Regions from separate parts of the Agromyces larvae genome, predicted to be linked through region 2. Evidence: predicted binding sites of a transcription regulator. Region 2 holds the regulator's gene; the other holds the start of a gene.

Region 1 (10,632 bases), 520 kb from region 2:
CGGGCGCCGACGCGATCGTGCACCTCGCCGCGATCCCGGCCCCGGGGCTCGCGACCGACGTCGAGACGTTCCGCAACAACCTGCTCTCGACCTACCACGTGCTGCAGGCGGCCCGCCGCCTCGGCGTCCGCCGCATCGTGACGGCGTCGAGCGAGACCGTGCTGGGGCTGCCGTTCGACGTGCCGCCGCCGTACATCCCGGTCGATGAAGCCGTCACCAGCCCCGAATCGAGCTACTCGCTCGCGAAGCACCTCGAGGAGCAGCTCGCGATCCAGTTCTGCCGATGGGATCCTGCGCTGTCGATCTCGGCGCTGCGCTTCTCGAACGTGATGGATCCCGAGGACTACGCCGCGTTCCCGTCGTTCGATGCCGACGCCGCACTGCGCAAGTGGAACCTGTGGGGCTACGTCGACGCGCGCGACGGCGCGCAGGCGGTCGGCCGCGCGCTCGCGCTCGGCAAGCCGGGCTTCGAACGGTACGTCATCGCGGCCGCCGACACCGTGATGAGCCGCCCGAACGCCGAGCTCGTCGCCGAGGTGTTCCCCGGCGTCGAGGTGCGCGGCGAGCTGGGCCGCAACGACACGCTGCTCTCGATCGAGAAGGCGCGCCGCGTGCTCGGGTACGAACCGCAGTACTCGTGGCGCGACGAGGCGACGGGGTGACCGGTCGCGACGACGGCGCCCGGCCGCCGGTCGGGCTCGTCCGCCTGGCCCTCATCGGGTTGGCCGGCGGGTTCATGTCGGGCCTGTTCGGCGTCGGCGGCGGCATCATCATGGTGCCGCTGCTCATGCTGCTCGCCCGGCTCGACCAGCGGCGGGCGGCGGCGACCTCGCTCGCGGCGATCCTGCCCGCGTCGATCGCCGGATCGATCGGCTATCTCGCCGGCGGCCAGGTCGACTGGTGGGCGGCGCTGTTCGTCGCGGTCGGCAGCATCGTCGGATCGCAGCTGGGCACCTGGCTGCTGCGCCGGCTCCCGGTCGCCGTGCTGCGCTGGGGATTCATCGCCCTGCTCGTCGTGATCGCGGTGCGACTCCTGTTCGCCGTGCCCGAGCGCGACACCGGTGCGCTCGAGATCAGTCCGCTCATCGCCCTGGCGCTCATCGCGTTCGGCCTGTTCGTGGGCATCGCCTCGGGGTTGTTCGGCATCGGCGGCGGCGTGCTCATGGTGCCCGTGTTCATCGGCGTGTTCGGCATGGGCGACCTGATCGCGAAGGGCACCTCGCTGCTCGTCATGATCCCGACCTCGATCAGCGGCACGATCGCCAACCTGCGCGCCCGGCTCGTGGAGTGGCAGCAGGGGCTGTCGGTGGGACTGGCCGCCGTGGTCGGCTCGTTCGGCGGCGTCGCCGTGTCGTTCGCGTTGCCGCCCGCGGTCGCGACCTGGTTGTTCGCGGGGCTGCTGGCGTTCACGATCGTGCAGATGACCGTGCGCGCCATCCGATTGCAGCGCCGCAGCTGACGACGCCCGGCATGCCGAAGGGCCCTCCGGCAGCCGTGCTGCCGAAGGGCCCTTCGTGGTTCGCGCTCTACAGGGCGCGGATGTTCTCGGCCTGGGGACCCTTGGGGCCCTGGGCGATCTCGAACTCGACCTTCTGGCCTTCGTCGAGCGAACGGTAGCCGTTGCCCGAGATAGCGCTGAAGTGTGCGAAGACGTCGGCGCTGCCGTCGTCGGGGGCGATGAAGCCGAAGCCCTTCTCCGCGTTGAACCACTTGACGGTTCCGGTTGCCATGCTGTTCTTCCTTCGTTCACGGGGCCCGCGACGCGAGCCCATGCGATCGGCTTTCGATCGCTATCCTCGCGGCTGGGAGCGGCGAGGTTGGCGAGCGACGGCGACGTGGCGTCGTCGACATCGACTCGGTCGGGTCATGCCACGCGGAAGGTTCCGCCTCCGGGCAATCAGATGGAGCAGCGGACATGTGCCCGCCGGGTGGAGGATTCGGTGGTGCAAGCCTAGCGTGATTCCGGGGCGAAGAGTCCATGATGTCGAGCGGATGTCTCGTTGTGTGTCGGCGGGGCGGGCTAGCGTTGCCCCATGCGGTTCCGGTTCGAGGCCCCTCTGTGGGAGTGGCGGGCGCGCGCCGAGTGGTATTTCGTGACCGTGCCCGAGGCCGCATCGGCCGATATCCGCGACGTGCCGCTGCCGCCGCGGGGGTTCGGGTCGGTGCGCGTCGAGGCCACCGTCGGCGGGTCCACGTGGCGCACGTCGATCTTCCCCGACTCGTCCGAGGGCGCGTACGTGCTGCCGGTGAAGCGTGCCGTGCGGGTCGCCGAGGGCCTCGTCGAGGGCGGGCCGGTCGCGGTCGACCTGCGCCTGGTGGATTTCTAGCGCGCGCGTCTCACTCTCGGTCTCGGGCGGGCAGGATGAGGTCGACGATCCTCCCGACCTCCTCCGCCGTCGGCCCCGTGCCGGTGAGCACCAGTCGTTGGAACAGCAGCGCCGGCCCGGTGCTGGCCAGCAGTTCGACGTCCGCCGTTTCCGCGAGGAACCCGTCCGACTGGGCGTCCCTCAGGATCTCCGCGAGGCGGGCGATCCGCGGTTCCAGCACCTCCGACCTGACCGCGGCGGCCACCGCGTCGGTCGGCGGCGCCAGGGCCTTCGCACTCGCCACCCGCAGCAGGAACGCTGCGGACCGGTCGGAGGCGTCGAACATCGAGGCGAGCACCTGCCCCAGCCGCTCGCGCGGCCCGGCACCGGCCTCGGGTTCGACGGCTTCGGGGAGCCGGTCCCGCAGGGTCGCCAGCACGAGTGCGGTCTTGTCGGGCCAGCGGCGGTACAGCGACATCCGCCCGATTCGCGCCCGGGTCGCGATGCCCTCGAGCGAGGCGGCATCGCAGCCCAGTTCGGCGACCTCCTCGACCACGGCGTCGTAGATCGCGTCCTCGAGCGCCGCGCCGCGCCGCCGCGGGCGGCCGTGCGCGGAACCCCGCGCTGCATCGTTAAGAGACATTACTGTCTATTATGAGCGCATGACCGCCGCTGATGAGCACTCGACCGCCCCGCTGGACACCGATGTCCTCATCGTCGGAGCGGGGCCGACCGGGCTGACCGCTGCCATCCGGCTCGCGCAGCGCGGCGTCGCTCTGCGGATCCTCGACGCCGCCCCGCACCCGGTCGACGAATCGCGCGCAGCCCTCGTGCACGCGGCGACGATCGAGATCATGGACCGCCTGGGCGTCGCCGACGAAGCCATCCGGCTCGGCCGCCGCATCGACGCGGTGAGCATCTCGGCCGGACCCCGCGTCCTGGCCCGGGTTCCGTTCGACGTGCTCGACGGCCCCTACCCGTTCGCACTCGGACTCCCGCAAGACCTGACCGAGCGGCTCCTCATCGCCCGGCTGACCGAACTCGGCGTCACCGTGGAGCGCGGATGGCGGGTCGAGCAGGTCGATCAGGGAACCGCCGGATGCCGCGTCGTGGCGACCGGCGACGGCGCCTCCCGGACGATCCGGAGCCGGTACCTGATCGGGGCGGACGGCCACGACAGCGCGGTGCGCGCCGGCGCCGGGATCCCGTTCACCGCCCGGCGGTACCGGGCGGACTTCCTGCTCGCCGACCTGCCGCTCGACCCGCCGCCGTCGCCCGCGGACCAGGCGCGCATCACCCTCTCACCCGACGGCGTGACCGTGTTCGGTGCGCTTCCGTCCGGCAACCACCGCGTCATCGGCACCGCCTCGCCGGGCGACGAGGTTCCGCCGCATCCCGACGCCGCCTACCTGGATGCGCTGTTCGCTGCGCGTGAGATCCCGACCCGTGCCGCCGCGGAACCGGCCTGGTCCTCGCGGTTCCGGATCTCGCACGGCGTCGCCGCCCGGCTGCGCTCCGGCGCGATCTTCCTCTGCGGCGACGCCGCGCACGTCCACTCCCCCGCCGCCGGGCAGGGGATGAACACCGGCATCGCCGATGCGTACGACCTCGCGGAACGCCTCGCCGACGCGCTCGACGGCCGAACCGACGCGCTCGACGGCTACGAGCCCGCCCGCCTCGCCGCGGCGGAAGAGGTCGTCCGGCTCACCGACCGGATCACGCGCCTCGCCCTGATCCGGCCCGCGCCGCTGCGCTGGATCCGCAACGCGGTGCTCAGCCGCGCCATGACGGTCGCCGCCGTGCAGCGACGGCTGGCCGGATGGATCTCCGGTCTCGAGCGGAGCCCGCTGCGCTGACCGTCGACCGGGTCGACGGTGGGTCTCGCGGCGGGCGGCGGCGCGGCGCCGGTGCGCTCACGGCGCGAGGTGCGGCATCCGTCGCACGCCGAACTCGCGGCGCAGGGCGCTGCGCGCCGCGTACCAGCCGGCGAGGCCGTGCACGCCGGGGCCCGGCGGCGTCGACGCCGAGCACAGGTACACGCCGCGGGCCGGGGTTCGCCACGGGTCGCGTGCGAGCACGGGCCGGGCGATGAGCTGGTCGAGCGTGGGCTCGCCGGCGGCGATGTCGCCGAGCACGTAGTTCGGGTTGTGGGCGGCCACGTCGACCGCGGTCGACGAGGCCGACGCGAGCACCACGTCGCGGAATCCGGGCGCGAACCGCTCGAGCTGCCGGGTGACGGCCTCGGTGCGGTCGACGTTCGACCCGCGCGGCACGTGCGTGTAGGTCCACAGGGTGTGACGGCCGTCGGGGGCGCGGCTCGGGTCGAAGACCGACGGCTGCGAGACGAGCACGTAGGGCGCATCGGGGTGGAGGCCCCGGGTCACCGCGTTCTCGGCTGCGGCGATCTCGGCGCGCGTGCCGCCCACGTGCACCGTGCCGGCGCGGGCGAGCTCGGGGTCGCGCCACGGCACCGGCCCCGACAGCGCGAAGTCGACCTTCGCGACCCCGTTGCCGTAGCGGAACCGGGCGAGCCGGTCGGCGTAGCCGGGGGGCAGGGCATCGCCCGCGATGCGGAGGAGCGCCTGCGGCGTGACGTCCAGCAGCACGGCGCGTGCACTGGGCAGGTCGCGCAGGTCGCGCACGTCGTCACCCGTGACGATCCGGCCGCCGTGGGCGACGAGGTCGGCGACCAGCGCGTCCGCGATCGCCCGGCTGCCGCCGATCGGCACCGGCCAGCCCCGTGCGTGCGCGTGCACGCCGAGCGAGAACCCCGCGGCCGCCGCGGTGAGCGACGGCAGCGGCAGGATGGCGTGCGCCGCGACCCCCGTCAGCAGTGCGGGAGCGAGCTCGTCGTGCCATCCGGCGTTCCAGGCCCGCGTGCCCTGCGAGAGCGCCGCGAGGCCGAAGCGGGCGGCAACGAACGGATGCCGCGGGATCCGCACGAGCGACGAGCCCGTGAACCGGGCCACCGCGTCGACGTGGCGCACGAGCGGCCCCATCAGGGCGCGGAACGCCTCGCCGTCGACGCCCAGCCCGTCGACCGTGCGCTCGAGATCACGCCACGCCAGCGCCGCCCGGCCGTCGTCGAGCGGGTGCCCGTACGAGAGCTCCGGAACCGCGAACTCCACCCGGCGATCGAGCCCGAACGCGCGGAAGAACCCGGAGGCGAGCGCGAGCGGATGCACGGCCGAGCACACGTCGTGCTGGAATCCGGGCAGGGTGAGCTCGGCGGTGCGCAGCCCGCCGCCGACCTCGTCGGCGCGCTCGGAGAGCTGCACCGAGAGCCCGGCACGGGCGAGCGTGACCGCGGCGGCGAGCCCGTTCGGCCCTGAGCCGACGACGATCGCGTCGAGTTCCGGCATGCGCTCCCCCTCGGCTGCGAGCCTACGCGCGGGCGAGGATCGCCGTCAGGTCGGCGCGGCGCGGCAGCACGCCGTACTGCGCACCGCCCTCGCCGCCGAGCCGGGTCGCGCAGAACGCGTCGGCCACGGCGGCGGGCGCGTGCTCGATGAGCAGCGCGCCCTGGAGCACGAGTGCGAGGCGTTCGGTGAGCTCGCGGGCGCGCAACGCGGCGACGGATGCCCCGGCGCCCGGGTCGGCCAGGTCGCGCGCCGTCTCGCGGGCGAGCGACTCGGCGTGCGCGAGGCCGACGTCGAACGCGGCATCCGCGCCGCCCGCCCGCCGCACCACCTCGAAGAACGCCTCGAACGCCTCGGGTTCGCGCCCGAGCACGCGCAGCACGTCGAGCGCGATGACGTTGCCCGACCCCTCCCAGATCGCGAGCAGCGGCTGCTCGCGGTAGCGCCGCGCGAGCGGCCACGCCTCGGTGTACCCGTTGCCGCCGAGGCACTCGAGCGCCTCGGCCGCGTGGCCGGCGCCGCGCTTGCAGACGTGGTACTTCGCGACGGCGGTCGCAAGGCGCCGGAACGCGGCATCCGTCGAGGCATCCGCATCGTCGTCGTACGCCGCCGCCAGCCGCATCGCCGTCCACGTCGCCGCCTCGCTCTCGAGCGCGAGGTCGGCTGCGACCGCCCGCATCGCGGGCTGGTCGACCAGCAGCGACCCGAAGGCGCGCCGGTGCCGCACATGCCAGGCGGCCTCGGCGACCGCCTGGCGCATGCCCGCGGCCGAGCCGATGACGCAGTCGAGGCGGGTGCGGGTGACCATCTGCACGATGGTCGCGACGCCGCGGCCCTCGTCGCCGACGAGGTAGCCGACCGTGCCGTCGAACTCGACCTCGCTCGACGCGTTCGAACGGTTGCCGAGCTTGTCCTTCAGCCGCTGGATCGCGAACGCGTTGCGCGACCCGTCGGGCCGGATCCGCGGCACGAACGCGCAGCTCAGCCCGCCATCGGTCTGCGCGAGCACGAGGAACGCGTCGCTCATCGGCGCGCTGCAGAACCACTTGTGCCCGGTGAGCACGACCTCGCGACCCCACGGCGTGTCGGCGCCGGTGGGCTCGGCGCGCGTCGTGTTCGCGCGCACGTCGCTGCCGCCCTGCTTCTCGGTCATCGCCATGCCGATGAGCGCCGAGCGCTTGGCCGGTGCCGTTCGCGGATCAGGAATCCCTTGCCGACTCGCCGTCGCCGAGGTGTCCGGGTCCGGCGTGTCGGCGAGGAACTCCTGATCGGCTGAGACGGCGAGGGACGGGTCGTAGTCGCGGCTGAGCAGGCGCGGCATCCAGTCGCCGATGAGGCCGGATGCTCCGAGCCGCAGTGTCGGCACGGCCGCGTGCGTCATCGAGATCGGGCAGGCGTGGCCCGGCTCGACCTGGGCGAGGAGGAAGAACGCGGCGGCGCGGTCGACGTTCGCGCCCGGCCCGGGTTCGGCCCACGCCGAGGTGTGCGCGCCCGCGCCGACGGCGGCCGCCATGATGCGGTGGTACGACTCGTCGTAGTCGACCTCGTCGATGCGCCGGCCCCAGCGGTCGTGGCTGCGCAGCACCGGCGGACGGGTGTTCGCGAGTTCGGCATCGCGCTGGAAGGGCTCGGAACCGACGAGGCGACCGAGCTCGGTCAGGCGATCGGATGCTCCGCCCCGCGCCGGCGAACCGGCCTCCGAGCCCCACTTCGCGACCGCTTCGACGAGCGGCGCGTTCGTCGCGAACTCGTCGATGCCGGCCCGCTCGGGCACCTGGTTCCGGACCTCATGCGTCGTCGCCATCTCCACATTCTGCGCTCGACCCGGCGTCCGTTACCGTCTTGTGACCTGAGCCATCCTCGCGTAAGGTGCACGGGACGACTTGCCCGGGTCGAATCACCCGGGCTCACGAGCAGCACGGGTCGATGCGCCGGCGGGCGCCCGACCCCGGGGGAACGCATGGGGAACAGCACCACGTCGAAGCAACCGCATCGACTCGGGTCGCTCGCACGCGCCGTCGTGGCATCGGCCGCGGTCGCGGGCCTCGCGGTCACAGCGGGCACCGGATTCATGTTGCAATCGACCATCGACGACCAGACGAGACGGGTCGCCGAGACGGCCGCGCTGCGGGCGGCGAGCGAACCCGACCCGGCCCAGCTCGGCGCGAACCGCGACATCCTCGTCGCGCGGGCGGTCGGCGCCGCCGACGAGGCGGTCGCCGGGGCCGAACCCGTGGTCGCCTCGGCCGCGGGCAAGGTCGATGCGGCCGCGCTCACGGCCACACTCGCGCAGCTCGAGGCATCCGAGCTGATGGATCCGGCGCGGGTCTTCGAACTCATCGCGGCCGCGCGGACGCAGGCCGACGACCTGGCCGCCGCGATCGCCGAATGGGATCGCGTCGAGGCCGAGCGCAAGGCCGCCGAGGAGGCGGCGCGCATCGAGGCCGAGCGCATCGAAGCCGAGCGGGCCGCCCGCCAGGCGGCCGGGCAGTCGGCGGCCGGAGGCGGTGCGGGCACCGGCGGAGGCGGCGGCCCGGCGGCGCCCGCGAACCCCAGCGGCGCGCAGCAGATCGCCCGCGAGATGATCGCGGGCCGGTACGGCTGGGGTGACGATCAGTTCGGATGCCTCGTGGCGGTGTGGAACTACGAGTCGGGCTGGAACGTGTCCGCGTCGAACCCGAACGGGGCCTACGGGATCCCGCAGGCGCTGCCCGGCTCGAAGATGGCGTCGCACGGCGCGGACTGGCAGTCGAACCCCGCCACGCAGATCTCCTGGGGCATCGACTACATCGCCGGCCGCTACGGGAACCCGTGCGGCGCGTGGGGGCACATCCAGTCGACCGGCTGGTACTGACCGGCGCGGACGCGACGAGGGCGGGAGCCGTCCGACTCCCGCCCTCGCCCGCGCGGCCGGCCGCCGCGGTACCGGATCAGCCGGCCGTGACCTCCTGCGACTCCGCGCTGCGCAGCGTCGACTCGACCGCGACCTTGCGCGGCTTGGCGCGCTCGGACACGGGGATGACCACGCTCAGCACGCCGTTGTCGTAGTGCGCGCTGATGCCAGCGGTGTCGATGCCCTCGCCGAGGGTGAGCTGGCGCAGGAACGAACCGCTCGGTCGCTCGTGGGCCAGCCACTTCACCTCGGTCTCGCCGCGGAGCGTGCGCTCGGCGCGGATCGTGAGCAGCTGCCCGTCGATGTCGATGTCGATCGAGCCGGGGTCGACGCCGGGCAGGTCGGCGGAGAGCACGTAGTGGTCGCCGTCGCGGTGCAGGTCGATCGGCATCATGCGCGGCCCCTGCCGCGAGTCGAGCATGCTCGCCGCGAGCCGGTCGAGGTCGCGGAACGGATCCCAGGTCATGGCCATCAGCCTCTCCTCTCGTGTGCGGTCGCGACTGCGCGACCGATGGTTCGAAGAGTTGAGTCGCATCGACTCAACTGTGAACGACATTAGCACTCAGCACCCGAGAGTGCCAATGGTTCGCCGAGGGCGATCACCGGCGTCCGCCGCCGCAATAAGCTGGGCGGATGACTGCCCGACCGCTCGCGATCGCCGCCCTCGCTCTCACCGCGCTCGTGCTGAGCGGATGCGCCGATTCCAGCCCGGACACCGCGCCCGAATCGACCTCGACGATCAGCCCGGCGCACCAGGGCGATGACGTCGTCGTCGGCCCCGGCGCATCCGAGGACTGCGCCGGCGTCGCGGTGATCGTCGACGCCGGCGACCTCGACGCGGCCGACGACCCGTCGACCGAAGCCTGCCTCCCCGTCGACGCGCCGATCATCGCAGCCGACGCGCTCGCCCAGGCCGGCGTCACCACCGAGGGCACCGACGACTACGGCGACCAGGTCGTGTGCCGCGTGAACGGCGCACCCGCCGAGACCGACACGATCGTCGCCGACGACGGCACCGAGTACCACGAGACCTGCAGCACCATGCCCGCCGCGTTCGCGTACTGGGCGGTGTGGGTGCGCCCCGCCGACGGCGAGTGGGCGTACGCGCAGGAGGGCCTCGCGACCCAGCAGCTCGCCCCCGGCGATCGCCTCGGGCTCTTCTTCACCCTGAACGGCGAACCGGCGCAGCCCGCGTCGTGACGGGCTGATGCTGCGCTTCCGGCCTGAAGCCCTGCGCACGGCGGCGCTCCTCGCCGCCGTGTTCGTGGCCTTCCGGATCGCCTACCGGGTGCTCTTCGACGGCGCCGGCGGCAGCGGGCCCGTGCTGCTCGATCCGCCCGAAGTGCGCCTGCCGGCACCGTTCGGGCACGTCGTGCTGTTCGGCGCCGTCACGCTCGACGGGCTGTGGCGCGCAGTCGTCGGCGCGGCGCCGATCGCGCTCACGATCCTCGCCTTCGGTGCGCTGAACGCGGTCGTCGACATCTCGCGGCTGTTCGCGCGCGGCGCGCGGCGCGGGCCGGTGCGCGGCATCGCACGGGCGCTCGTGATCGCGTGGGCGACGTTCCCGGGGCTCGCCGACGCGGTGCGCAGCGTGCGGCTCGCGCGGCGGCTGCGCGGCGAGCGCGGGGCGGCATCGCTGCTCGTGCCGGTGTTCGAGCGCACCGTGGAACGCGCGGTCGCGGTCGCCGCGGCCATGGAGGTCCGCGGGTTCGCCGCGGCGCACCGGGTCGAGGGGGCGTGCGAGCGGCCCGTCGAGGTGCGCGGCGCCCGGATGTCACGGGGCGGCGCCTGGGCGCTGGAGGTCGACGATCTCGTGCTCGCACCGGGCGCCCTCGCCCTCGTCGCCGGGCCGACCGGATCGGGCAAGTCGACCCTGCTCGACGGTCTCAGCGGACTGCTCTCGCACGTCGACGGCGGCGACCTCTCGGGCACGGTGCTGGTCGGCGGCGTCGACCGGGCCGCGGTGCTGCCGCGCGACACGGCCGGGTTCGTGGGCGTCGTGCTGCAGAACCCCCGACTCGGGTTCGCCGCCGAGACCGTCGACGCCGAGATCGGGTTCGCGCTCGACGTGCGC
Region 2 (10,632 bases):
GTGCCGGCCGGCGCGGCGAGGGCGACGTATCGGTTGCGCACGCTGAGGGCCGAGGCATCCGGGTTCACGTTCAGGTACTCGGCCACCACGCGGTACTCGGCCAGGCGCCCGTCGGGGACGCGGCTCTCGCGTACTGCGGTGCCGGCGACGAGGGCGGCCGCGAGCGCCGTCCAGTACACCCCGATGCCGCGGAACGATCGGGCGGGTCGCTGCGGCTCGGCATCGGTGAGCAGGATGTCGCGGGTCGTGTTCGCGCACGCGATCGCGAGTCGACGCCCCAGTTCGGAGTACTCGGCGAAGCCGTCGGCGAGTTGGTCGTACCGGTGCCACCCGGCCGCGCGGACGACGCTGCGCAGTTCGCGGCCCGAGCCCGTGACGGCGCCGAACGGCACGTCGAGCGCGGCGGTGATGAGCTGGTCGAGCGTGCGCGAGTCGCCGTCGTACTGGATGAACCGGCCGATGTACCCGCGCTCGCCGCCGCCGTCGGCCCGCGAGGGCGGGGCGACCCGCGCCTCCTCGACCTGCCGGCGGATCTGATCGAGGTTGTCGTCGGCCTGCTCGAGCAGCGCCGCCGAGAGCGCGAACAGCCGGTCGACCTCGCGGGGGAGCTGCCGCGCCGACTTGTAGCGCAGGTCGTGCTCGAGCTCCGACCAGGTGTCGCTCAGCGCGGTGCGCAGCTGCACCTCGACCTGCGGAGCATCCGAGGCATCCGCCGCACCATCCGCACCGACCGTCCTGAGCGCCCCCGTGGCGACGCGCTCCTGACCCTCCTCGGGGACGCGGCCCACGAACTGCACCGAGCGGTACCCGAATGCGTCGATCGGCAGCATCTCGGACTTGTCGACCCACGAGTCGTCGTCGACGATGAGCGCCTCGCGCACCACCTGCTCCATCGCGGGCAGGTCGCCCTCGAAGTGCGCGATCACGCGGACGCCGAGGAGGTCGCGCACCTCGCGATCGGGCGCGCGCCGCACTTTGCGCTCGAAGGAGTCGCGCGACTTCACGCGTGCCGTCACGTGGAAGTACTTGAAGCCGGCCGCCTCGAGCCGCCGGGCGAAGTCGGCCTCGATGCGGCTGCGCAGCTTGCGGTACCGCTTCAGCTCGCGGTCGTACCGGGCGAGCTCGGCGGCGATGAGCTGGCCGTCCTGCTCACGCGTGTCCACATGGGCAGGCTAATGCTCGCCGCAGACACCGTCGTGGTGCCACAGGGAATACCGCGCACATCCCGAGAGTTGAGTCAGATGCGCTCAAGTTTCGCGATCTCGACTTGACACGTTCGAGTCGCTGCGTGACACTTGAGCCGTTGAGACTCAAGTCTCAACGTCACCGACTTTCGGCCGCGGGCGGGCACCGCCGGGCCACCAGTCCGGAAAGGGCCCGGCACGGGGCATCCGTGCGGTTCCTTCCCGGGCGAGAAGGAGAAACACACATGTCACGTGCAGTTGGAATCGACCTCGGCACGACCAACTCGGTCGTCAGCGTCCTCGAGGGCGGTGAGCCCGTCGTCATCGCGAACGCCGAGGGCTTCCGCACGACCCCGTCGGTCGTCGCGTTCACGAAGGACGGCGAGGTGCTCGTCGGCGAGACCGCCAAGCGCCAGGCTGTCACGAACGTCGACCGCACCATCTCGTCGGTCAAGCGCCACATGGGCACCGACTGGAAGACGCAGGAGATCGACGGCAAGCAGTACACCCCGCAGGAGATCTCGGCCCGCATCCTGCAGAAGCTCAAGCGCGACGCCGAGCAGTACCTCGGCGACACCGTCACCGACGCGGTCATCACCGTGCCGGCGTACTTCAACGACGCCGAGCGCCAGGCCACGAAGGAGGCCGGCGAGATCGCGGGCCTGAACGTGCTGCGCATCATCAACGAGCCCACCGCCGCCGCGCTCGCCTACGGCCTCGACAAGGGCAAGGAGGACGAGCTGATCCTCGTCTTCGACCTGGGCGGCGGCACGTTCGACGTGTCCCTGCTCGAGGTCGGCAAGGACGACGACTTCTCGACCATCCAGGTGCGCGCCACCTCGGGCGACAACCGCCTCGGCGGCGACGACTGGGACCAGCGCATCGTCGACCACCTGATCAAGCGCTTCAAGGAGTCGACCGGCGTCGACGTCTCGAAGGACAAGATCGCCCTGCAGCGCCTCAAGGAGGCCGCCGAGCAGGCCAAGAAGGAGCTGTCGAGCTCGACCAGCACCAGCATCCAGCTGCCCTACCTCTCCCTCACCGAGAACGGCCCGGCGAACCTCGACGAGACGCTCACCCGCGCCCAGTTCGAGAACATGACGAGCGACCTGCTCGACCGCACGAAGAAGCCCTTCGAGGACGTCATGCGCGAGGCCGGCGTGAAGATCAGCGACATCGCCCACGTGGTGCTCGTCGGCGGATCGACCCGCATGCCCGCCGTCGCCGAACTCATCAAGAAGGAGACCGGCAAGGAGCCCAACAAGGGCGTCAACCCCGATGAGGTCGTCGCCGTGGGCGCCGCCCTGCAGGCCGGTGTCCTGAAGGGCGAGCGCAAGGACGTGCTGCTCATCGACGTCACCCCGCTGAGCCTCGGCATCGAGACCAAGGGCGGCATCATGACCAAGCTCATCGAGCGCAACACGGCCATTCCGACCAAGCGCAGCGAGACCTTCACGACCGCCGACGACAACCAGCCGTCGGTCGCGATCCAGGTCTTCCAGGGCGAGCGCGAGTTCACCCGCGACAACAAGCCGCTGGGCACCTTCGAGCTCACCGGCATCGCCCCGGCGCCGCGCGGCATCCCGCAGATCGAGGTCACCTTCGACATCGACGCGAACGGCATCGTGCACGTGTCCGCGAAGGACAAGGGCACCGGCAAGGAGCAGTCGATGACCATCACCGGCGGCTCGTCGCTGCCGAAGGACGACATCGACCGCATGGTGCGCGAGGCCGAGGAGCACGCCGCCGAAGACAAGAAGCGCCGCGAGTCCGCCGAGCAGCGCAACTCCGCCGAGCAGCTCGCCTACTCGGTCGAGAAGCTGATCAAGGACAACGACGACAAGCTGCCCGCCGACGTGAAGACCGAGGTGCAGGGCGACGTCGACGCGCTGAAGTCGGCGCTCGCCGGCGACGACGACGACGCGGTGAAGACCGCGTTCGAGAAGCTCTCGCAGTCGCAGACCAAGCTCGGCGAGGCGATCTACGCGCAGGGCCAGGCGGCGGATGCTACGGCCGGCGAGGACGCCTCGGCGACCGGCGCCGCGGGCGGCGAGTCCAGCGACGAGGACGTGGTCGACGCCGAAGTCGTCGACGACGAAGACGAGAAGAAGTAACCATGGCTTCCGAGGAAGACCGGAACCACGAGGAGCCGATCATCCGCGACAAGCGGAAGATCGACCCCGAGACCGGTGCGGTTCGGCAGCCCGTCGGCGCCCCTGAGCCCCCTGAGCCTGTCGAAGGGGAAACCCCCGCTTCGACGGGCTCAGCGAGCGAGCCCCCTGAGCCTGTCGAAGGGGAGACCCCCGCTTCGACGAGCTCGGCGAGCGAGCACGAGCTCACCGTCGACGACATCCTGAACGCGGCGCAGGCCGAGGTGCAGGACCCGACCGACGAGCACCTGGCCGACCTGAAGCGGGTGACCGCCGAGTACGCCAACTACCGTCGGCGCACCGAGCAGAACCGCGAGCTCGAGCGCGAGCGCGCGGTCGGCGCGGCGGTCGCGGTGCTGCTGCCGGTGCTCGACGACCTCGACCGGGCCGAGAAGCACGGCGACCTCGAGGGCGACACCCCGTTCGCGACGATCGCCGCGAAGCTGCGCGCCGCGACCGAGAAGCTCGGGCTCGAGCGCTTCGGCGAGGCGGGCGAGGCGTTCGACCCGCAGAAGCACGAGGCGATCTTCCAGCAGCCCTCGCCCGACGTGGAGGCCGACACGGTCGCCGACGTCGTCGAGGCGGGCTACACGCTCGGCAGCGTCCAGCTGCGCCCGGCGAAGGTCGTGGTGCACACCCCGGCGTCCTGACGGACGCCACCCGCGCCGAGTGTTTCCGTTCGCGCCGAGCGTTTCCGCACCAGCGGAAACCAAGGGCGCGAACGGAAACGCTCGGCGGCACGACAGACTGAACAGCAGAGAGAGGAGGCGCCCGTGGCCAGTCAGGATTGGTTCGACAAGGACTTCTACCAGGTGCTCGGCGTCTCCAAGGACGCGAGCGACGCCGACATCAAGAAGGCGTACCGCAAGCTCGCGCGCAAGTACCATCCCGACCAGAACCCGGGCGACGCCGCGGCCGAGGCGAAGTTCAAGGAGATCAGCGAGGCGAACTCGGTGCTCTCCGACCCCGAGGAGCGCAAGGAGTACGACGCGATCCGGGCGATGGGCTCGGGGGCGCGGTTCACTGCGCCGGGCGGGGCGGGCGCCGGCGGCTTCGAGGACGTGTTCGGCGGCATGTTCGGCCAGGGCGGCGGTGGCCAGCGCTTCACCTTCCAGCAGGGTGCGGGCGGCGACTACGACGACCTGCTCGGCGGGCTCTTCGGCGGCGGCCGGTTCGGCCAGTCGACGGGCGGCTACCGCGGCTTCGGCGGGCCGACGCCCGGTCGGGACGTCACGGCCACGACCACGCTCGACTTCATCACCGCGACCCGCGGCGACCAGGTGACCCTGCAGACCGCCGAGGGCAAGCCGGTGACGGTGAACATCCCTGCGGGCGTCGCCGACGGGCAGAAGATCCGCCTGCGCGGCAAGGGCCACCCGTCGCCCGACGGCGGTGCGACCGGCGACATGATCCTCACCGTGAACGTGCGCAAGCATCCGGTGTTCGAACGCGACGGACTCAACCTGCGGGTCACCGTACCGGTGACCTTCGAGGAGGCCGCGCTCGGCGCGACGATCCAGGTGCCCACCCTCGGCGGCGACCCCGTGAAGCTGAAGGTGGCGCCCGGCACCCCGAGCGGCCGGGTGCTGCGGGTGAAGGGCCGCGGCGTTGCGACGAAGAAGGGCACGGGCGACCTGCTCGCCGTCGTGCAGGTGGCGGTGCCGTCGCACCTCTCGAAGGAGGCCGAGGAGCGGCTGCGCGAGTTCGCGGCCCTGCTGCCCGACGAGAACCCGCGCGACGACCTCCTCGCCCGCGCGAAGGGGTAGTCGATGGACGAGACGAGCCCGATCTTCGTGATCTCGGTCGCGGCCGAGCTCGCCGGGATGCATCCGCAGACCCTGCGCCAGTACGACCGCCTCGGCCTCGTCTCGCCGAGTCGCACCGCCGGCAAGTCGCGCCGGTACTCGATGCGCGACGTCGTGCAGTTGCGCGAGATCGCCCAGCTGTCGAGCGAGGGTGTGAGCCTCGAGGGCATCCGCCGCGTGCTCGGCCTCGAAGACGAGGTGACCGCGCTGCGCGCCCGGGTGCGCGAACTCGAGGCGATGCTCGCCGACGAGATGCTGAACCGCCCCGGCCGCCGCGTGTTCGCCGCCGGGTCGGCCGGCGACATCGTCACCATCAAGGCGGGCACGCGAGTGCGCCGCGAGAACGCCCTCGTCGTCTGGCGGCCGCTCGACCGGTAGCCGATCGGGGTCGTCGGCGTCCGCGCCGGGTCACCGGGTGATGCGGCCGCGGTGCGAGGCCGCCGCGGATCAGGGCGTGAGGCCCAGCTGATCCGCCTCGGCGCTCAGCACGCGGTTCGTGAGCGCCACCCAGCGCGCGCGCTCCGCGTCGGTCAGCACCGCGAGCAACTGCTGCACATCGAGCTCGAACGACGCGGTTGCCGCGTCGATCAGGGTGCGCCCGGACCCTTCCAGTCGCACTCGCACCGCGCGGCCGTCGCGCTCGTGCCGGGTGCGGCTCACCAGCCCGCGCCGCTCCGCACGGATGACCAGCCCGCTGACGCTGGACTTGTCGACGCCGAGCAGGACGGTGAGTTCGTTGATCGTCGGCTCCCGGTCGCGCAGGATGCCCAGCAGGCGCAGCTGCTGCACCGAGAGACCCTCGCCGACCTCTGCAGCGCGTGCCTCCAGGCGCGCGTTCGTCAGGAATGCCAGCCGCGCCAGGGCGTCGGCGGCCGATCGCGCGCCCTCGTCTTCCACGATCTCAGTCTAGCAATAGTACGTAGTACGTACTATAGTAGTGCGTGCCACGTACTAACTAGGAGATCACATGACGCACATCAACGCCGCACTCGTCGAGTCGTTCGGCGAACCGCCGCGCTATCGCTCCATCCCCGCGCCGCAGGCCGACGCGCGACGCGAGGTGGCGGAAGTGCTCGCGGTCGGCATCCACCCCGTCACGCGGGGCGTCGCCTCGGGTCGCCACTACGCGAGTTCGGGGGCGCTGCCGGTGGTGCCCGGCATCGACGGCGTCGTCCGCCGGGCCGACGGCTCGCTCGCCTACGTCGGCGGCCTCGGCGGCGGCGGCACCATGGCCGAGCGCATCCTCATCGATCCGCGATCGGCCATCCCGGTGCCCTCCGGGGCGGACCCCGCGACCGTCGCCGCCTCCATGAACCCCGCGATGTCGTCGTGGGTCGCGCTTCGCGGACGCGTCCCGTTCCGGGCGGGCCAGTCGGTGCTCGTGATCGGCGCCACCGGTGCCGCAGGGTCGATCGCGGTGAAGACGGCGCGCCACCTCGGCGCCGGGCGGGTCGTCGCCGCCGGTCGCAACCGGCAGCGCCTCGAACAGCTCGCCGCAGACGGCGCCGACGCCATCGTCGAGCTGTCACCCGACGACGACGCGACCGCTGCGGCGTTCGCAGCGGCGGCGGCCGAGGTCGACGTCGTCCTCGACTACGTCTGGGGTGCGCCGACCGAGCTCGCGATGCGCGCCATCCTCGGTGCCCGAACCGATCACGCGCGCCTGCTCGACTGGGTGCACATCGGCAGCACCGCGGGGCCCACGATCACGCTCGATGGCTCCGGCCTGCGCTCGAACGCGCTCCGGATCAGCGGAAGCGGGTTCGGCTCCATCGACCTGCGGCAGGCAGGGCTGCCCGAGCTCGTCGCCGCGGTCGCGTCCGGTGCGCTGACCGTGCGGCCGCGGCCGGTACCGCTCGAGACCATCGAGCAGGCCTGGGGCCACGAGGATGCCCCGGGCGAACGCACGGTCGTCATCCCGACGTCAGCGTGACCGCTCGCGGCGACGCGCTCGCGCGCGGCCGGGCCGATACGGCAGGGTGGTTGCAGCCGATGAGAGGGCCCGACACATGACCGACCAGACTCCGCAGCCCCTGCCGCCCGACCAGCCCGATCCCCGAACCGGATACCCGCAGCCCGGGTATGCGCAGCCCGGCTCCCCGCAGCCTGCGTACCCGCAGCCCGGCTCCCCGCAGCAGCCTGCGTACCCGCAGCCCGGGTACCCGCAGCCCGCATACCCGCAGCAGTGGGCGCCGGTTCCGGCACCGGCGCCCCGGCCGCCGCTCGAGCCGCGCAGCCGCACGGGGGCGCTGGTCGGCGGCGGCGTCGGGCTCACCCTCGTGACCTGGGGGTTGGGGCTTGCGGCATTCGGGGCGATCTTCGGCATCGTCGCCCTCATTCTCGCCGCCGTGGCCGGTGCCGTGCGGGCCGGCGACGACGGCGACAACGCGTTCACGCGGTTCATCGACGCCGTGCCCATGTGGCTCGTCATCGCCGTGATCGCCGGTGCCGTGGTGGTCGGCGCCGCGCTCGTGGTCGGAGGCGTCCTCGGCCAGCGTGCCATCCTGCGACGTCACGGCGTGCACCGGCCGACCGCGGTCACCTGGAGCAGCCTCGGCATCGGCGTGGTCGCGAACGGCACGATCGGGGGCGTGCTCAGCGCGCCGGCGTCCATCCTGCCGGGCGTGTGGTCCAGGTCGTCCGATTCCGCGCCGGGCGTGCTGCTCCTCATCGGCGCGAGCGTCGTGGGCGTCGCAGTGACGGCCGCGATCGGCGCGTTCGCGTCGTGGTGGATGGCGCACGCGTTCCGCTCAGCGCAGCCCGCTGCGTCGGCCGCCGCCGCGCCCGCCGCGCCCGCCGCGACGACTCCCGATCAGCCGGGGCGCCCCACCGCCGGTTGACGAGCGCGCTCGGCGCTCAGCGGCCCCAGGCCGATGCCGGCGCTTCGACGGCCTCGACAGGGCGGGTCGACCAGTGCGTGCCGTTGCCGTAGTGGCTGCCGGCCCACGGCGACGCCCAGATCGCGGCGGCCGTGGCATCCGCATCGTCGCCCGCTTCGAGGGCCGCCTCGATCGCGTCGTAGAACGAGTACCGGCGCAGGCTGTCGGCGGCGTAGTACGCGCCGGTGACGAGCGTGTCGTAGCTGCCGAGGCCCGATCCGCCGCCCGATCCGTTGCCGTTGTTCAGGGGGTTGTTGCGGTTCCACCAGTTGTCGACGCCGTTCTCCTGGCGCATCCAGCGCAGGATGACGGTGACGTTCGCATCGGTCACGGGGAACGCGCCGTCGACGAGCACGAGTTCGGCCCAGTCGTGATTGGTGCCGCCCTCGATGAGGGTCTCGGGCCCCGTCGAGGCGACGTACGAGTCCTCGGAGACCCCGGGCACGGCGGCCGCGGCATCGACCGAGACCCGCTGCAGGCGGTCGTGCGAGCCCGAGCCGGCCGCGGCGGCGGGATCGGCGAGCAGGGCCGGCGCGGTGGGCGCGATCGCGAGGGTGGCGAGCATGCCGCCGACCGCGAACGTGGCGAGCAGCGCACCGAACCGGCGCACCGCGCGGGGACGAGCGACGGGCGTCGCGACCGATGTCGACGCGACGCGGCGGCCCCCCGGCTGGCTTCGGCGTGTTTCCCGCATGCTCGACCGAGGGTAGCAAACACCGGCTGAAGCCTCACCGTGACCCTCGAGTGAGGGTAACCTGCCCGGGTGGAACTCAGCGACCTCCGCCGGCGCCCCGATGTCAGCGCGCCCGGCCTCGAGGCTTCCGACGCGGCCGACCGGCTCATCCTCGATGAGGCGAGACCGTTCGTCGATGCGCTCGTCGCCGAGGTCGGCTCCGACGCCGCGGGCGCTGCGCTCGTCACGATCGGCGACACGCACGGGGCGCTCACGCTCGGGGTCGCTGCGGCCAACGGACTGCGGGGCATCCGTGCGCATCAGGACGCCCTGCTCGGCGAGCGGGCGATCCTCGAGAACGCGCGCCGGCTCGGGTACGCCGAGGCGGTGCGGATGCTTCCGGCCGAGGCCGAGCTCGTCGAGGGCGCCCGGGTCGTGCTGCTGCGGTTGCCGCGCTCGCTGGATGCGCTCGACGAGGTGGGGGCGCTGATCGCCGAGCACGCCGCCGATGACGTGGTCGTCATCGCGGGCGGGCGGCTCAAGCACATGAGTCCCGCGATGAACCACGTGCTGCTGCGCCATTTCGGGCGGGTCGACGTCAGCCACGCCCGGCAGAAATCGCGGGTCCTCGTCGTGCGCGAACCGCATCCGTCAGGCATCGGGGGCTCCGCCGGGCCGGATGCCGCGTGGCCGCGTCGCGCTCACGACGACGAGCTGGGGATCGAGATCGTCTCGCACGGCGGGGCGTTCGCCGGCACCTCGGTCGACATCGGCACCCGGTTCCTGATCGGCGAGCTGCCCGTCGCGATCGGCGGCGAGCTGCCCGAGCGGGCCATCGACCTGGCCTGCGGCACCGGTGTGGTGGCGGTCGCGCTCGCCCGCCTGCTCCCGGCCGCGCAGATCGAGGCGTACGACCAGTCGGCCGTCGCCGTCGACTCGGCCAGAGCGACGGCCGCGGCGAACGGCGTCGCCGAGCGCATCCTGGTCGAGCGCGCCGACGGGCTCGAACTGGTCGGCGACGGCGACGCCGACCTCGTCGTCCTGAACCCGCCGTTCCACTCGGGCGGCGCCCTGACCACGGCGCTCGCCGAACGGCTGTTCGCCGATGCGGGGCGCGCGCTGCGTCCCGGCGGCCGGCTCGTGGCGGTCTGGAACTCGCACCTGAAATACCGCCCGGCGCTGCAGCGGCTCGTGGGCCCGACCCGGCAGATCGCCCGGAATCCGAAGTTCACGGTCACCGTCTCGACGCGCCCCTGAGGGCGCTCGCGGGCGGGGATGCATCCATCGGGGGATCGTGTCAGGCTTGGAGGATGACCGACATCCTCGAGCGCCACGACCTCGACGTCGCGACCATCGCGACCGTCGATCGGCCGTGGAACGTCGTCGTGTGGGACGACCCGGTCAACCTCATGACGTACGTCACCTACGTGTTCCAGACCTACTTCGGGTTCGCGCGCGAGCAGGCCGAGCGGTTGATGCTGCGCGTGCACACCGAGGGGCGCGCCGTGGTCGCGTCGGGCAACCGCGAAGCGATGGAACGGCATGTCGTCGCGATGCACGGCTACGGGCTGCAGGCCACGGTCATGAGGGCCGACGCATGATCGTCGCCGGCCGCGAGGGGGGCGACGGAGTCCGCCTGGTGCTCGAGGCCGAGGAGGCGATGCTGCTGTCCGAGCTCGCCGACCAGGTCGACTCGGTGCTGCTGCTCGGCACCGAGGACGACCCCGCGCTCGGGCGGTTGTTCCCCAACGCGTACCCCGATGACGCGTCGGCGTCCCGCGACTACACGCGCTACACCCGTGAGAGCCTCGTCGACGGCAAGCGTCAGGCGGCGCAGTCGGTGCGCGACGCGACGGCCGCACCGGGCGATCGCGGGCTCGTCGAGATCGAACTCGACCAGTCGCAGGCGTGGGGGTGGCTGACGTTCCTCACCGACCTCAG

What was found. Region 2 encodes HspR, which represses chaperone genes until heat shock. Its sites were predicted from a motif close to AAGTTGAGTCNNNNNGACTCAACTT; they were not measured.
Region 1: MTO99_RS11450 (Hsp20/alpha crystallin family protein) is a predicted target of HspR. The motif match lies at 9,080-9,104, and genes of this name have one in related genera.

The regions. Positions count from the first base shown of each region.
Region 1 covers NZ_CP094528.1:2,341,977-2,352,608, forward strand. The annotation lists gene MTO99_RS11405 (NAD-dependent epimerase/dehydratase family protein) at 1-662, shown strand, start outside; gene MTO99_RS11410 (sulfite exporter TauE/SafE family protein) at 659-1,459, shown strand; gene cspE (transcription antiterminator/RNA stability regulator CspE) at 1,527-1,730, opposite strand; gene MTO99_RS11420 (DUF1905 domain-containing protein) at 2,034-2,327, shown strand; gene MTO99_RS11425 (TetR/AcrR family transcriptional regulator) at 2,338-2,949, opposite strand; gene MTO99_RS11430 (FAD-dependent oxidoreductase) at 2,969-4,162, shown strand; gene MTO99_RS11435 (phytoene desaturase family protein) at 4,220-5,668, opposite strand; gene MTO99_RS11440 (acyl-CoA dehydrogenase family protein) at 5,691-7,469, opposite strand; gene MTO99_RS11445 (aggregation-promoting factor C-terminal-like domain-containing protein) at 7,626-8,519, shown strand; gene MTO99_RS11450 (Hsp20/alpha crystallin family protein) at 8,596-9,030, opposite strand; gene MTO99_RS11455 (hypothetical protein) at 9,192-9,758, shown strand; gene MTO99_RS11460 (ATP-binding cassette domain-containing protein) at 9,766-10,632, shown strand, end outside.
Region 2 covers NZ_CP094528.1:2,864,535-2,875,166, reverse strand. The annotation lists gene MTO99_RS13830 (GTP pyrophosphokinase) at 1-1,163, opposite strand, end outside; gene dnaK (molecular chaperone DnaK) at 1,430-3,298, shown strand; gene MTO99_RS13820 (nucleotide exchange factor GrpE) at 3,301-3,984, shown strand; gene MTO99_RS13815 (DnaJ C-terminal domain-containing protein) at 4,108-5,100, shown strand; gene MTO99_RS13810 (heat shock protein transcriptional repressor HspR) at 5,104-5,517, shown strand; gene MTO99_RS13805 (MarR family winged helix-turn-helix transcriptional regulator) at 5,587-6,036, opposite strand; gene MTO99_RS13800 (quinone oxidoreductase family protein) at 6,107-7,072, shown strand; gene MTO99_RS19090 (hypothetical protein) at 7,149-7,979, shown strand; gene MTO99_RS13790 (hypothetical protein) at 7,996-8,712, opposite strand; gene MTO99_RS13785 (class I SAM-dependent methyltransferase) at 8,782-9,948, shown strand; gene clpS (ATP-dependent Clp protease adapter ClpS) at 10,002-10,292, shown strand; gene MTO99_RS13775 (DUF2017 family protein) at 10,289-10,632, shown strand, end outside.